Regions from separate parts of the Paenibacillus sp. FSL P2-0173 genome, predicted to be linked through region 4. Evidence: riboswitches for the same ligand, from Rfam matches in the RefSeq annotation. Region 4 holds a riboswitch; each other region holds the start of a gene.
The links. Region 4 has a riboswitch for cyclic di-AMP ahead of MKX30_RS26675 (3D domain-containing protein). Riboswitches for the same ligand answer to the same signal wherever they lie in the genome.

Region 1 (3,709 bases), on a different contig from region 4:
AATGTCTGTGAAGAAAGCGACGCTGAGATGCAGTTGGCTCAGGTTGGTTAAGCTTCTTCCAGGCAGAGAGGAGCTCGCTTGTCATACGCTCCATAAGAGGGTTCTTTTCCTCATAAGGAGGATTGAGTAGTTTGAAGGCATCTTCCACACAGAAGGACACCGCTGCGCTAAGATAGCCGTGAACGGTCTGTTCTACATCGTTTCCGAGGAGGAAGTTAATCCAGGTGTGAACGGTAGCGAGTGTGCCAATCGCATTGTATTGAATGAGTATGGATTCCAACTGGTCAAATTCAAGCCAAGGATAAAGAGCCTTAGCGAGCTTGAGCAGACGCTGACCGGATAGACGAAACTCCTTCACATGCTGCCAGGAGGGACGTTGGGTATGCAGCATCTTATCAATGAGGGCGATCCGCCAACTGTCATTCTGCTGGATGGCGACATACAGACTTTTGATAGCCATGCCGTCAACGGTTGTAAATTGAGGATACAAATCATCCAGCATGTAATGTTCCAGGTCTTGTAGACTGTTCAAATGTCCGTTACGGGATAGTTTCTCCAGTCCGTTGAAACGGGTGAAGCCACCAACAGGTAGGGAAGGGTCCAACAATAATGCATAGTTCAGCAAGCGGTTGCCTTTATGCAGGGTGGTTCGCCTCCTCGAAGTGAATCCTTATGTTACGTTATTTCACTCTTTACTTGGGGGGACGAAAGATATTCGAAATATATGTAATATATATTTACATTTAAGTAGCTTTTGTGTCAAATTAAATATTCTTATCGCTCATATATGTTAGTTAAAATAACATATAAAATAATTATTATATTTTTGTTTACAAATAGTTGATGAGAGAGTATAATAAATCTGTTGCCTCATTACATTATGATTTGCGGTCGTGGTGGAATGGCAGACACGCTATCTTGAGGGGGTAGTGGGCGTACGCCCGTGGAGGTTCGAGTCCTCTCGACCGCATTATATGCAAGACTCAGTTAAAAAAGCATCCTGACACGGTTTACGTGAAGGGATGCTTTTTTTGTTAAGCATTTTTCGTTATATCCTTTTGCCACAGAACAACGGTAGACAACCGGTCGTTTATTAACTGTGATAAAGAAGGATGTCAGTTTTGCTGCAAAAGCTTCTCTATATCTCCCGCCAGCTTATCTGGAGTGGTTTGCGGTGCATAGCGCTTAAATACGTTACCTTCTCGTGTAATTAAGAATTTAGTAAAATTCCATTTGATCGCTTTGGACCCTAATACCCCCGGAGCAGTTTGGGTCAGGTAACGAAATAAGGGGTGCGCTTGATCGCCATTGACATCTGTCTTGGCGAACATCGGAAAGGTAACACCATAATTGATCTGGCAAAACTCGGAAATCTCCTCGCTGGAACCTGGCTCTTGTTTGGCAAATTGGTTGCTGGGAAATCCCAAAATTTCGAGCCCCTGTTCATGGTACTGGTCATATAGCTCTTGTAGCGCTTTGTATTGGGGGGTTAACCCACATTTGCTGGCAGTGTTCACGATAAGCAGAACGTTCCCTTCATATGTGGATAACGGAATTTGTTTCCCTTGCAGGGTGTGCGCATCATATTCATAAACGGTCATAGTATCTCTCCTTATTCAATATTCAGCAATTAAATTGTAAGCAATTAAAATCGAGGTTGCAAGTTTTGAAAAGCTGTATCAAGCCTTTAGCCGCTGTAAAATCGTATTTTGTTCAAAACAGTAAATCGCACCGCAAATGGAGCGAATTAAGGTGTTTCTTCTTATAAAAGCGGGTTCAATCGGTGTTTAGCTGGTACATATAGCGTATTTTCTTCTCTTTTTACAAAAAAAGGCCAAAAACGCCCTACCCTACGCCAATATTGACATGCTTGTCATTTTCGAAAAGGGATGAAAAACAGAGATTGAAGGAGCTGTGAGAAGCATAGTTGCATTGTAAGCGCTATTATTAATATCCTAGGCTCTAAAGGCCGATTTATAACCCCGCAGTTGAGCTTTACAGTCTTCCATGCGCGGGTGTATGATTCAAGACGTAATTTCAAATTAACTTGAATGAAGCAACAACGAAATGTCTATAGCGCTGAATTTTGCAGTTGCAAAAGCGGGGGAACCAATCGAGATTGTACGGCTTCGGAAGCCGTGTGTCTCATGGGGTGAATTTTCAGGTCAAGTGCCAGAAATAGGGCGACTCTCACGTCCGAATCCGACAGCTAACCTCGTAAGCGTACAGGGAGAGGCAACAAACCGCCGTGTGCAGCCATGGTTTATTTTATCATGGATATGTAAGAAGCCGGAGGAAAGCCTTTTTCCTTCGGCTTCTTTTTGTTGTCTTTTTATACCGGGAGAGGAGCTACTGATGGAAGGTCGGTTAATTATTGTCACTGCACCGAATGAAGCGGGCAGAAGTTTTGTGAAATTGCTTATTTTCAAAAAATTGGCGTTTGCAGTTCTCACGAATAGCGCCCAGGAGGAACGACAGCTCAAAAAAATGGGTGTGGAGCACATTGTCCGCATCAATACCATGCAAGCAGGAAAATGGAATTTTCCAAAAAAAGAAATTGGTAGTGTGTATTTGTTCGAGAACAGCTTGAATCTGACGTGCCGTTTCCTGCAAATATGTCGGCCGCTAACATCGGAATCGATCTATGTTATTACGCACGGCTGTAATCCACAAGGAATTTATCGGGGATTGGGAGCGGATCATGTGATCTACACATTGAACGGAGAGGTGGGTTTTCTGCTGAACGGATAAGCACTTATAACATAGTTGTTTTATGATTTTATGATCAAATAAGAATGGCGATCTGAGGACCGATACGGAGGGTATAAACATGATGGATATATACATGCTGCTCGTCATGGCTGTGAGTTATGGAGTGATACTGCTGTTTGTACGCTGGTGTGATGCGCAGACCTCTAAAGGAGGACGAAGAGGATGATCGTTATACTTGGACTTACGGCTATTGTGTTTATGTATTTAATCTACGCACTCCTGAACCCTGAAAAGTTCTAATCAGCTATAGGGGATAGAGCGGGCGGGAACAACAGATCTGAATATTAAGCATCATAGGTAGCAGGTTTTCGCAAACGTGTGCACACGTTTGGTGCTCTGGAAGCAGGTCTGTTGTTCCAAACGCAGGAGCATTTTGAAGGAGGAATAAAGGATGGAGCTGCTTCAAATTGGAATTGTGATCGTCATATTGCTGCTCTTGGTAAAGCCAGTGGGCACCTATATGTATCATGTATTCTCGAATGAACCCAATCGGACGGATCGGATTTTTGGCGGAACAGAAAAGCTGATTTATAAGATAGTAGGATTGAAGAAGCTGGAGAGCATGCGTTGGACTACGTATGTTATGAGTTTCATTGCAACGAATGTCGTGCTTGTGGCGATCAGCTACTTGCTGTTGCGTTTACAGGGAATGCTTCCCGGTAATCCGGCTGGAAACAGTAATATGGAAGCATCACTAGCTTTTAATACGGTAATCAGCTTTATGACGAATACGAATCTCCAACATTATAGCGGAGAAAGCGGGCTTACGTATCTGACACAGATGGCGTTCGTCACGATGATGATGTTCACTTCGGCTGCTTCCGGTTTTGCGGTTGCTGCGGCTTTTATGAGAGGATTGACGCGGCGCGGTGAAGGGATGGGCAATTTCTTTCAAGATTTTATTAAAGCCATTATAAGGATTTTCCTGCCGCTGGCC
Region 2 (3,709 bases), 110 kb from region 4:
GTGGTTCCCGAAGCTCAGCGTCTACGAGACTGCAGGACAACGTGGACGCGCCGAGGAGGGCTGGAACCTCCACCAGTATCATGGTAACTCCGAGTTTTATGCCGATTTTGGAATTTACAGCGTACGGATTCGGGTGCCTGAAACTCATATCGTAGCAGCGACCGGATTTCCCACCCGTGGTGCCGTCCGACAGAACGGCCAAAAAATATATCAATTTTATGCCGATGATGTACACGATTTTGCCTGGTCCGCTTCACCCAACTTTGTAACCGTAGAAGAACCCTTTTCTTCTGCTGAAGTCCCTGGTGTCAAAATCAAGCTCTACCTTGACCCGTCGCACAAGGAGCTCAAAGGGCGCTATATGAGCGCAGCGAAGGCCGCTCTTTCGTACTACAGCAAATGGTACGGGCCTTATCCATATTCCACCCTATCCATCGTGGTTCCACCCAAATCAGGCAATGGAGCCGGCGGTATGGAGTATCCGACACTCATCACAGCCGCTGCTGCGGGTAATCTAAATCCTGGCTATAGTCTGGAACGAACATTAGTTCATGAGATTGGACATCAATATTTCTACGGAATGGTAGCCAATAACGAATTTGAGGAGCCGTGGCTGGATGAAGGCTTCACCTCCTATGCAGAGGAGCGGCTTATGGAGCAAGAATATGGGCTTACCCCCAACTTGCCATTACAATCGGGACAGATAGCCTCCCCACAGCCGCTAAACCGCGAGTCATGGAAGTACGGCTCGGCTGCTGAGTACGCGCAAAACGCCTACTCTCGAGGCAAGCTGGTACTACGGGGCATTGAACGTCAGGTGGGTATGAAAAAAATGGATCGGATTATGCGGACCTACGTCCAGACGTACCGATTCAAGCATCCATCCTCCCAGGATTTTCAACGTATCGTGGAGAGAGCCACCGGACGCTCATGGAGCCACTATTTTGAACAGTATGTATATGACGGCCAGATGGCGGACTTTTCGGTGGATCATATCACGAACCACAAGCTGGAGAATGGATATGAAGCAGTCGTGACGGTCAGCAAAAAAGGGGCGGATTATCCCAAGATCCCTGTCCAATTTACCTTCAAGGATGGTACCACGATATTCAAGGCTTGGGACGGCGCGGGCAAAAGCACAACTTTTCGGATCAAAAGTACTTCTCCCGTTTCCTATGTAACCCTTGATCCTCTATATACCATTGCACTGGAGAACAAGCACATTAACAATAGCCTAAAAGCCGAATTGGACGAAAAGCAACAAACCCGTTGGAATGTAAGTGTAACCAAGCTGTTAGAAACACTGCTTGGAAGTCTGTCATGGTGAGGTGTCTATAGATGCGGACTGTTATAAAAGAGGGCTGGGCGCTGGTGCGCATACGATTCTATATCGTTATCATTTTATTTCTGTATCGACTACTGTGGGGGGTGTTTCTCTATCGGCTGGTGCAGTCTGCCGTTATCCCGCTACTGCTCCGTTATCCTGATCAGGGTCAAAACGAGCTGGGACAGACCTTGTTTTGGATGGAGAGCCAGATTGCTCTGATGGACAGCCGGGAAGTACATGTTTATTTGTGGATACTACTAGGGGCGACTGTACTACGCATACTGATCACTCCCTTCATTAGAGCCGGAATATATCAAAGCCTGCATACCGATGCTACTGAACCGCAAAGCCTGTCCTTTTTCAAGGGTATGAAACGCCATGGCATGTCGTCGCTGTTGTATTACACCATCGAGTTGGGACTGCTGCTGCTTCCCGCCTTTTGGGTAGTACCGAGACTCTACCCTATTGTAGCAGGAGCACTTCAATCTCCCTCTTACCTGCTTCATTTGTTGCCCTATGCCATGGGGTGGATGGCATACGGATGGTTCATTCGGCAGTGCATCCTGTATATGCAACTGGGGACTGTCGGTGGTCACGCCATACTATCGTCCCTGCTCGCCTTCTTTCGCCAGCTCCTCCCAGCTGTCGGTATATCTCTTTTGCTCGGTGCTTGTGTGCTGCTGGTCTTCGGTCTATTTGGCACCGTGGCGATGATTTGGACTGGTATGCTGGCGCTCATTCTCCAGCAATCGTATCATTTTGTTACTAGTCTGGTCAGGCTGTGGCATATCAGTTCGCAGTACAGACTATGGCATACCGATATCTCCAGTAGAAGTTAAGCCCTGCCTTTATGTTTTTTACTTCATTTCCGTCTGTCGAAAAATCTTGATTCATATCCGCGCAAACGACACATAACTGAATACTGTTAACAACATCTGTTCCTTGGACATTAGGAGCAGATTTTTTTTGTAACTTTTTGCAATGAAACATTTGCCAAAGCCAGCCGTCTTTGTTACAATAATCGCAGTGAACTGATAGTAACAACTTTGTAATCTTTATTGTAACCTTTATCTCAAAAATAACGTTATTGTGAATACTGCTCTCCAAGGTGCACATCTTAAGTTAAGCCTAATTCCTGGCACCTAGGAAGCGGGGGAACCAGTTTGGGTGAATTGATCTCGCAACAGAGTGGTCATAGGGGAACCTTCTACCGAATCCTTAAGCTAACCTCGCAGGCATTGGAAGGGGTATATTTTTTTTGAAGAAGAAGCTAACGATCGCAGCTATGGGTCTTGCCATTGCCTTTACATCTTTTACATTCGGTGGCGGCAGTGCATATGCAGACTCTAAGATGGACCAGGTCATTCAAGATGCCAAAGGAACGAGCTACAGAAGCGGAGGCACTACACTCGAGGGATTCGATTGCTCCGGCTTCACAATGTATGTATTCAACAAACTGGGAATTAAACTTCCGCATCAATCCGGATCACAATTCAAAATGGGATCTTCTGTATCCCGCGACGAAATGAGACCTGGAGACCTGGTGTTCTTCAACACCACAGGAAGAGGCATTTCCCATGTAGGTATCTTCGTAGGTGAAGGGAAATTTGCCCACTCCTCGACTTCACGTGGTGTAGTAGTTAGCTCACTGAACGAAAATTATTACGCTAACCGCTATGTCGGTGCAAAAAGAATTATGAGCACAGACGCTTACCATTCTGTAGCTTCAGAAATTCCTGATGACGACAACGTAGAATAACTAACGCACAGCAAGCTAACCCTAGCCGCAATTTGATTCTGGCCGGAATCGAATTGCGGTTTTTTATGTCCACAACATCAGCAATTATTATCATTACTGACGAACTGAAGCCTCAAAAGGTTTCAATTTTAGCGAACATCGTCGGTTTTACCGTCAGCGCTGGGGGAGCATATGAGCAGTAAATCCTTCTTATTGAATGTATACCCGACTTGAGTATGAAATAAACACGCTTGCCATTCCCCTGCAACTTGTCTACAATCTGTTGTTAATGATTGAAGTACCTGTAAAAGGAGGATGGAACACATGCCGGCCTCAATATCCAACTATCGGATCGTACCGATGGACGAGCATCAAGCGGCTGCAATCTGTGAGTGGCGCTATGATCCACCTTATAATATATACGGTTGGCTCCCCTGGGAACAAATGAAGGCGCTTGAAGTCGAATTTGGAAGTCCCACGCTTCGCCAAGAGCAATATGTTGCCGTACTGGATGAAGAGAATAAGCTGACGGGATTTGCTCAATATTTTCCTATGATCGGTGTGACCCGGCTAGGTCTTGGAATGCATCCTGAAAGATGCGGACATGGCAAAGGCGCTGATTTTGTCCGTGCCATTGCAGAGGA
Region 3 (3,709 bases), on a different contig from region 4:
TTTAATAGGACAGGTACATAATAGTCGAGAGCACCACTAGGTATCACTGCACGGAAAGGGGGGATACATATGCCGTACAGGGGAGTGTTGCCAGGCTTGGCACTGTTACTAGCATTTTCAAGTTTACCCGTTCACGCGGATGCGCCTCCCAACATCGGAACGCCCCATCCCAAGGAAGCAGCTGTTGCTTCTTCTGTACAACAGAGCACAGATCGAGCAACTCCTACATTAGCAATGCTGCGAAAAAAACATGCGGACATTTTTAAAATGTGCGGCCCACACACCCGCCAAATTGCCCTAACCTTTGATGATGTGCCCGATTCTAGGTATACGCCGCAGGTTTTGGACGTATTACACGCCAACGGCATCAAAGCTACATTTTTCATCGTCGGTCACCGTGCGGAAAAGCATCCTGGGATCATACGCCGTATTATCCGTGAAGGCCATGCTATAGGAAACCATTCCTATACTCATCCGGATTTTAGGAAGGCCACACCAGAACGCTTTCGCAACCAGATTACAAAAACAGAACGTATTTTACAAGCCAGCGCAGGTTTTCGCCCCAAGTTGATTCGTCCACCCTACGGTGAAATCACGGAGCCTCAAATCCAGTGGGCACGTCGTCATGGCTACATGATTGTCAATTGGAATGTAGACTCTCTCGACTGGAAGGGACTAAGTAAAACACAAATTCAGCGCAATGTGATCCCAGCTACTGGGCCTGGCTCTATTATTTTAATGCACGCAGGTGGAGGTCAAAGTTCCAACTTGCAAGGCACTGTTCAAGCTCTGCCGGGTCTAATTCACTCTCTAAAAGCTAAGGGCTACAAATTTGTCACAGTCCCCCGGCTACTCCACACATCGGAACAGAAATAACCATATGTTTATGATTGAGCTACAAGCTAAAGCAACGTAAAAAGGCTGTCTTACCAGCAGAAGTTTTCTGCTCGTCAAGACAGCCTTTTTTATGGATAGGACCTGATAAGAGTCTGACCTAGTTATATGCGGTAGGATACAGGCATTAAGTTTACATAATATATATTATGTTTAATTAAACCATATATACGTATAATGCTATTTATCAATAACGTACAGCTTCACATTTTGAAATCCAAAGTCGTTCACAAATGATTTGTTGCCAGGAATAAAGATATCAATCCGTTTTCCTGTAATGGCGCTGCCCTGATCGCGAGCGACAGCTACAAAAGAATGATCCGGCAAACCTGGGTGGGAATAGCCTGTAACCAGCACTTTCGTGCCCATCGGAATGACGTTCGGGTCTACCGCAATTGTACCTAGTTTAAGCGGATTGCCGTAGTAGTCCACTGCTCCCCATTTACCATTCTCATCGGCTGCGGCAGAATACGCAGTAGCCTTAACGTCAACTATTTTGCTATAGTTAAATGTTTTGCCCCACGCTTCAATCGTTGGCCCCTCATTCGCTGGTGCTTTCTCCGTAAGAAGCTGCGGCTTCGAATCCGAAGCTGCATTCACACTTTTTTCACCAGGTACCTTAATTTGCAGACCTGCATATATATTGTTAGAGGCAATGTTTGGGTTCGCCTTCGTCAGCTCGTCCACTGATACTCCATAACGTTGAGCAAGCAAAAAGAAGGTATCGCCATCTTTGGCAGTATGAAGCGAAGCAGCATCCGCTACTCCAGCTGTCTGTGCCAGCCCTGCAATGGCTGCGGCAAGCACCGCAAATTTCATGGTTTTTCCAATATGTTTTAGATGTTTCAAAGATATGTACCTCCTCTGTTATGCCTGCGAAGTTAGCTGTCGGATTCGGACTCAGGAGAAGCCCTATGCTTGTGCAATTCACCCCTAGGCATATTCCATATCGTCTTATGACGTTTCGGAAAGACTGCCGTTGTTACGTCCCCCGCACTTCCCATAGTTTGGGCCCAGCATTCAGCGTTTGTCATAACCGCATGCTGTCCCGGTAAGTTTTGGCTTACTGCATAATATCACAATTTTGTAACCTTATCCGCATGAAAATGTTGGGAACCTTGAACATCATACTATAATCGTTACAATTTTGTCACCAAGAAATCGATATTTGTTACGAAAATATGGTGAAATGGTGACAAAAAAAGAAAAAGCCCTCCGTCAAACGGAGGGCTTTTTTATAGCTCATATCAGCACTTTCTTACAATACTTTGGCAAGAAAATCACGGGTGCGATCATGGCTTGGAGTACCAAATACCTGCTCTGGTGTACCTTGTTCCACAATTTGACCGTTATCCATAAAGATGATTCGATCGCCTACCTCGCGGGCAAAGCCCATTTCATGCGTCACGATTACCATGGTCATGCCGCCTTCGGCGAGCTTCTTCATTACATCCAGAACCTCTCCAACCATTTCAGGGTCCAATGCAGAAGTCGGCTCATCGAACAGCATTACGTGCGGCTGCATGGCCAAAGCACGCGCAATCGCAATACGTTGCTTCTGACCACCGGATAGCTGGTTCGGATAGGTATTCTTCTTATCCTCAAGCCCTACGGTACGCAGGAGTTCTAGCGCAATTTTTTCCGCTTCCTTCCCTGACTGTCTTCTAACCTGCGTTGGTGCAAGCGTCAGGTTCTGCAACACTGTTTTATGCGGGAACAGATTAAAATGCTGGAACACCATCCCCATCTTCTCCCGGGTTACATTAATATTATGACCACGAGCTGTAATCGGCTCGCCCTCAAACAAAATCTCCCCGTCCGTAGGCTGTTCTAGCAGATTCATGCAACGTAAAAACGTACTCTTCCCCGAACCGCTGGGACCGATGATGACGACGACTTCACCTTTGGCGATATCTATATCAATGCCTTTTAAAATCTCATTCTTGCCGAACGATTTACGCAGTTGTTTAACGGTGATCACTGGCTCTCAACTTCCTTTCCCATAAACCCAGCAGCTTAGACAAGCTGAATGTCATTACAAAATAAATAGCGGCTGCGATTACGAACGGACTTAATCCTTCGTAGGTAATGTTCTTAATGACCTGGGCCTGATACATAATATCCACCATCCCAATGGTCGAAATAATGGATGATTCTTTAATGATCGTAATAAACTCATTACCGATAGCAGGCAAAATAGATTTAAATGCTTGCGGCAAAATGACATGACGCATAGCTTTGCCTCGTCCCATACCCAATGAACGGGCAGCCTCCATCTGTCCACGGTCTACTGCCTGGATACCTGCACGGAAAATTTCAGCCAGATATGCCGAGCTATTCAGAGACAATGTGATTATACCAGACTGGAGTGGAGTAAAATTGACACCAAGCGTCAAAGCAACCCCGTAGTGAATAATCATGAGTTGCACCAGCATAGGTGTGCCACGCAGTATCTCTACATAAGTGGTACCTAACCACTCAATGATGCGTACTCCACTCATACGTAGCAAGGATATGATCAGACCAATGATGAATCCGAACAGTACTCCGAGCGCAGACAGCAACAAGGTGTAGCCGATACCCGTAGCGTATAAACTGCGGTATTTCCAAAAAATATCTACAATGTTATTAGAAGAAACCTGACGATCAGCAGAAAGTGCACTCGCTTCCGTGGAAAACTTCTCAATCGACCCGTCTGCTTTCAGGCGAGCCAACGTTTTATTTACAGAAGCAAGCAATTCTGCATTCCCTTTACGGATACCTACAGCTGTTTCTGCTCCCGCATCCTCAGGCACAGCCTTGGCAAGGGTTACGG
Region 4 (3,709 bases):
CGGGTATAAAGGCCTGCTTGCAGCCGGGTACCTTGGAAGCGATAATCTTACGGATGCGCTCCCCTGCATGATCGGGATCGGTTAAAATGATGACCCCCCGCCGCTCCTGCGCCAATGCAATTTTACGCAGCGTCATTTTATTAATGGCTGAGCCGCCAGTTTCTATCGTATCCGCTTCAACAGCGCGGCGAATGGCCACCGTATCATCCCGGCCCTCTACCACGATCACTTCCTTGATCATTTGCGTTTCCCTCCACTGCTACACAGCAAGCTATATTTATCTTTCCCTGCTTTTGAAAACAAAATAAGAAGAGGATATCCTCTTCTTAGCATGGCATAACTATGTTGTTAATACTATCGCATTGCCCTCAACATACACAACCTGTTTTAGTTGATTTCAGGCTTTACCGGTCCGATAACATAAACGGTTTTACCGTGCTTACGACCAAATTGGTTGGCTCGGCTCAAACTCTCATAATACACATCGATTTTGTGGCCTTTAATCGCGCCACCGGTATCCTCCGCACGGCGGAAGCCCACCCCTTCGATATACACCCACCAGCCGATTGGAATTACACTCGGATCGACCGCGATGGTGCGTCCTTCCGTGACACGTGCGCCGGATGCAGTACGTGTACCGATACCTGGCTCCTGTGAGGAATACGCCGTCATGGAGACATTTTGTAAAACTTTGCTATATTTAAAATTGACGCCTGCTTTACGGACAGCACTGCCCGAACTAACCGTTGTTGCCTTAACGGCATCATTGGGACCGACGGAAGCAGCCAGAACGACCGGTTTTTTCTTCGTTCCTACTGCAATGACTTTATCCACACGGTTCTGTGCAACTTCCTTGTTAACCAGCTGTTTGGATACCAACTTTCCATCATGATATACCTTTTGAACGTGCTGGACGACCACACCCGATTTGCCGCTTTGAATGACCCGATTATCGCCTTTATAAAGACTCGGATCGGCCGTTTTGATGACCTGATAAGGCACCTGTTTTTTCTGTTCGACCTGCTGTTTCTTCACACGGACGATTTTTATGTCCATGTTAGACGAAACAGAGGCATCCAACGCAGGATAAACTTTATCCGTTGATGATAATTTATAGCCCGAGGTACGAATGGCACCTTCTACTGTATTTTCTGTTGTGTACAGCTTTTTCGTCTCATTGCCTGAAGATACTTTGACTTGATTGGCACGTTTAATGACTACGCGATCGCCATCCTGTATTGCTCCATTTAGCGGCATGGAAACTGTATCATGCGGCTGAAGTGAAATGGAATGCTCGCTCAGCAAATCTTGAAGCTTGGATTCCCGGGTTTCTACCGCAGACGCCTTGCCATCGATGACAAAAAAGACTTGTTTTTTAGATTGCGTGTACATCAGAATTGAAATCATAATCGTTAGCGCGATTAGAAATATAGCAACCAAAGCAGCCTGGCGCACATTCTCTTGCTTCCAACGCAATACGTAAGACATGCTGGATGAGCGTGACTCATGGGTATCCTTTTTTTGGAAAATGCCCATTTCCTCCGTCCTCCTTACATAGCCCGCCGTCTGGAGTAAGACATAGTTGAGATTTGACGTGACTATAACAGATTTTCTACAAGACAAGCCCAAACTGCGACTGTCCTGCACCATGTACCCGTCTTCGCGGCATGCTGTCCTCCCCTGTTTAACCACAGTATGATGACAGATTTTCTTTTATTCACAACAAAAAAAGCCAGAGAAAGAGACTAGAGAGCTCTTTCGTGGCTTCCGGCATGTGTGAATATGCGGGAAAACTCATGCACGAGATGGCTTCTCTCTTGTTACGCTTACGGGGTTAGCTGTCGGGTTCGGACGTAGAGAGTCGCCCTAGCTTGGGTCAACCGCTCATGGCGGTCGCCTTCACATTCACCCCGAAGACCCAGAAAGAAATCGAAATACGGCTCCTCCACCTGTTCAATCCCATCCAGGAAAAGAATTTAGGTCGAGCCGGCTGGCGGAAGAGACGTTCCCTTCTTGCACATACGCCGGACGTACTGTAAGCCATATCGGTTCCCCCGTTCCCTGTAAAAGGGACTCAGCGAGACTGGTTCATGAAATGACTTGTTGATGTTTACATTCAAACAACAATTCACTGAAAAGATGATATCCTGTTTCTATGCATGTTGTAAAGCAGGTTTCAAGTACATTTTTTAAAATATTCGGTTAAAATATTGTAATATTCTCGAGTTTCCTGCAACAAATTCATGATTAGCTTCGTCTATCTCTTTATTTTGATCGATTTCTTCACTTTTTCATTGAATGTCAAATCGTTCCAGGGCATTTTGGGTCGTTATTGACACTAATTCCTCCACTGTAATCCCTTTGATTTGGGCTGCAGCCTCTGCTACCAGTCTCACATGTGCAGACTCATTTCGCTTCCCACGAAACGGATGAGGCGTCAGATAGGGAGCATCAGTTTCAATGAGCAGACGGTCCAGCGGCACCTGTGCGAGCACCTCTTTTGGCTGCTTGGCATTTTTGAACGTTATTGGACCACCGAAGGAAAGGTGAAATCCCATATCCAGCACCATTTTGGCAGTTTCCCAGCTACCCGAAAAGGAGTGCATGACTCCGCCAATCTCACTCGCTTTTTCCTCGCGCAAAATCTTAACAATATCTTCATGTGCATCCCGGTTATGGATAACAATGGGCATTTTGAGCTCACGAGCCAGACCAATTTGATTTCGAAACACCCGATGCTGCACATCCTTCGGTGATGTATCCCAATAATAATCCAGACCGATCTCTCCGATGGCTACAACCTTTTTATGACTGCATAACGATGCAATCCATTCTAGATCGCCCTCCTGCATTGTAATAGCATCCTGCGGATGCCATCCAACTGCCGCATAAATAAAATCATACGTCTCGGCCAATTTCATAGTGGATGGAATGGTCTCACGATTAAATCCGATATTGATCATCCGTGTTACTCCTGATTCGACAGCACGTGCTATAACTTCTTCACGATCTTCGTCAAATTGTGGCGCATCCAAGTGAGTATGAGTGTCGAATAAATCCAAGGTTTACATCTCCTTTTTTTACTTACATTTCTATATAGTTGTCTATTCCTTGACAAAATAATTCCTTATTTCGGCAGGAAGCCTGTCTTTTACCGCGTTCAATTTATTCTGGGGAAAATACATATGATATTTTCCTCGGTGAATACCACTTATTGAGCGCACAATTTCCGAAACTTCGGATATTTCACTCACCTCGCCCTGACGTCCAAGCAGTAAAATCTGGTTGTCCGTCGAGCCACCCTGCCGAAACACATCATAAGGAAGATCTGTCGGAAAATCAATTTCAAAATCATATTCAGGGTGCAAACCAGCCTCTTTCAAAGCTTCTCTAATACTGTCAATGGTATCTGTATCCATATTTTCAATCTCTACATATTTATACAATCTACGGTCCATAAAACGGCTGCTCAAATCACTTAAAATCTCGTCCTTTTCTCGTTTCCACTGGCTAAATACGGTCTGGATTAATGACTCGTCGAGCATCAGATATTGCTCTACTGTAAGCTCTCCTTTCAACAGATCCGGCAGCGTGTCCAGCAGAAAACCAAACTCATATCCGTTTTTAAACAATTCCTTTGCTCGCTTGAAAATTTTACGTAAAAGGATTTCCGAGCTGCGTGTTACAGGATGAAAATAAATTTGCCAAT

Region 1: it holds a riboswitch for cyclic di-AMP, as region 4 does, so the genes downstream of both, MKX30_RS14800 (hypothetical protein) here and MKX30_RS26675 (3D domain-containing protein) in region 4, are expected to answer to the same signal.
Region 2: it holds a riboswitch for cyclic di-AMP, as region 4 does, so the genes downstream of both, MKX30_RS26275 (C40 family peptidase) here and MKX30_RS26675 (3D domain-containing protein) in region 4, are expected to answer to the same signal.
Region 3: it holds a riboswitch for cyclic di-AMP, as region 4 does, so the genes downstream of both, MKX30_RS02020 (3D domain-containing protein) here and MKX30_RS26675 (3D domain-containing protein) in region 4, are expected to answer to the same signal.

Annotation. Positions count from the first base shown of each region.
Region 1 is NZ_JBBOYK010000002.1:974,413-978,121, reverse strand. Features, by position in the region: gene MKX30_RS14815 (urease accessory protein UreF) at 1-625, opposite strand, end outside; tRNA gene MKX30_RS14810 (tRNA-Leu) at 888-970, shown strand; gene MKX30_RS14805 (glutathione peroxidase) at 1,116-1,601, opposite strand; cyclic di-AMP (ydaO/yuaA leader) riboswitch at 2,068-2,240, shown strand; gene MKX30_RS14800 (hypothetical protein) at 2,356-2,751, shown strand; gene MKX30_RS27405 (potassium-transporting ATPase subunit F) at 2,935-3,012, shown strand; gene kdpA (potassium-transporting ATPase subunit KdpA) at 3,164-3,709, shown strand, end outside.
Region 2 is NZ_JBBOYK010000008.1:44,466-48,174, forward strand. Features, by position in the region: gene MKX30_RS26265 (M1 family metallopeptidase) at 1-1,327, shown strand, start outside; gene MKX30_RS26270 (hypothetical protein) at 1,339-2,166, shown strand; cyclic di-AMP (ydaO/yuaA leader) riboswitch at 2,443-2,580, shown strand; gene MKX30_RS26275 (C40 family peptidase) at 2,586-3,086, shown strand; gene MKX30_RS26280 (GNAT family N-acetyltransferase) at 3,390-3,709, shown strand, end outside.
Region 3 is NZ_JBBOYK010000001.1:502,000-505,708, forward strand. Features, by position in the region: gene MKX30_RS02015 (polysaccharide deacetylase family protein) at 70-876, shown strand; gene MKX30_RS02020 (3D domain-containing protein) at 1,075-1,743, opposite strand; cyclic di-AMP (ydaO/yuaA leader) riboswitch at 1,750-1,918, opposite strand; gene MKX30_RS02025 (amino acid ABC transporter ATP-binding protein) at 2,153-2,875, opposite strand; gene MKX30_RS02030 (ABC transporter substrate-binding protein/permease) at 2,862-3,709, opposite strand, start outside.
Region 4 is NZ_JBBOYK010000008.1:150,852-154,560, forward strand. Features, by position in the region: gene rnmV (ribonuclease M5) at 1-241, opposite strand, end outside; gene MKX30_RS26675 (3D domain-containing protein) at 388-1,536, opposite strand; cyclic di-AMP (ydaO/yuaA leader) riboswitch at 1,808-2,090, opposite strand; gene MKX30_RS26680 (TatD family hydrolase) at 2,292-3,062, opposite strand; gene MKX30_RS26685 (HD domain-containing protein) at 3,105-3,709, opposite strand, start outside.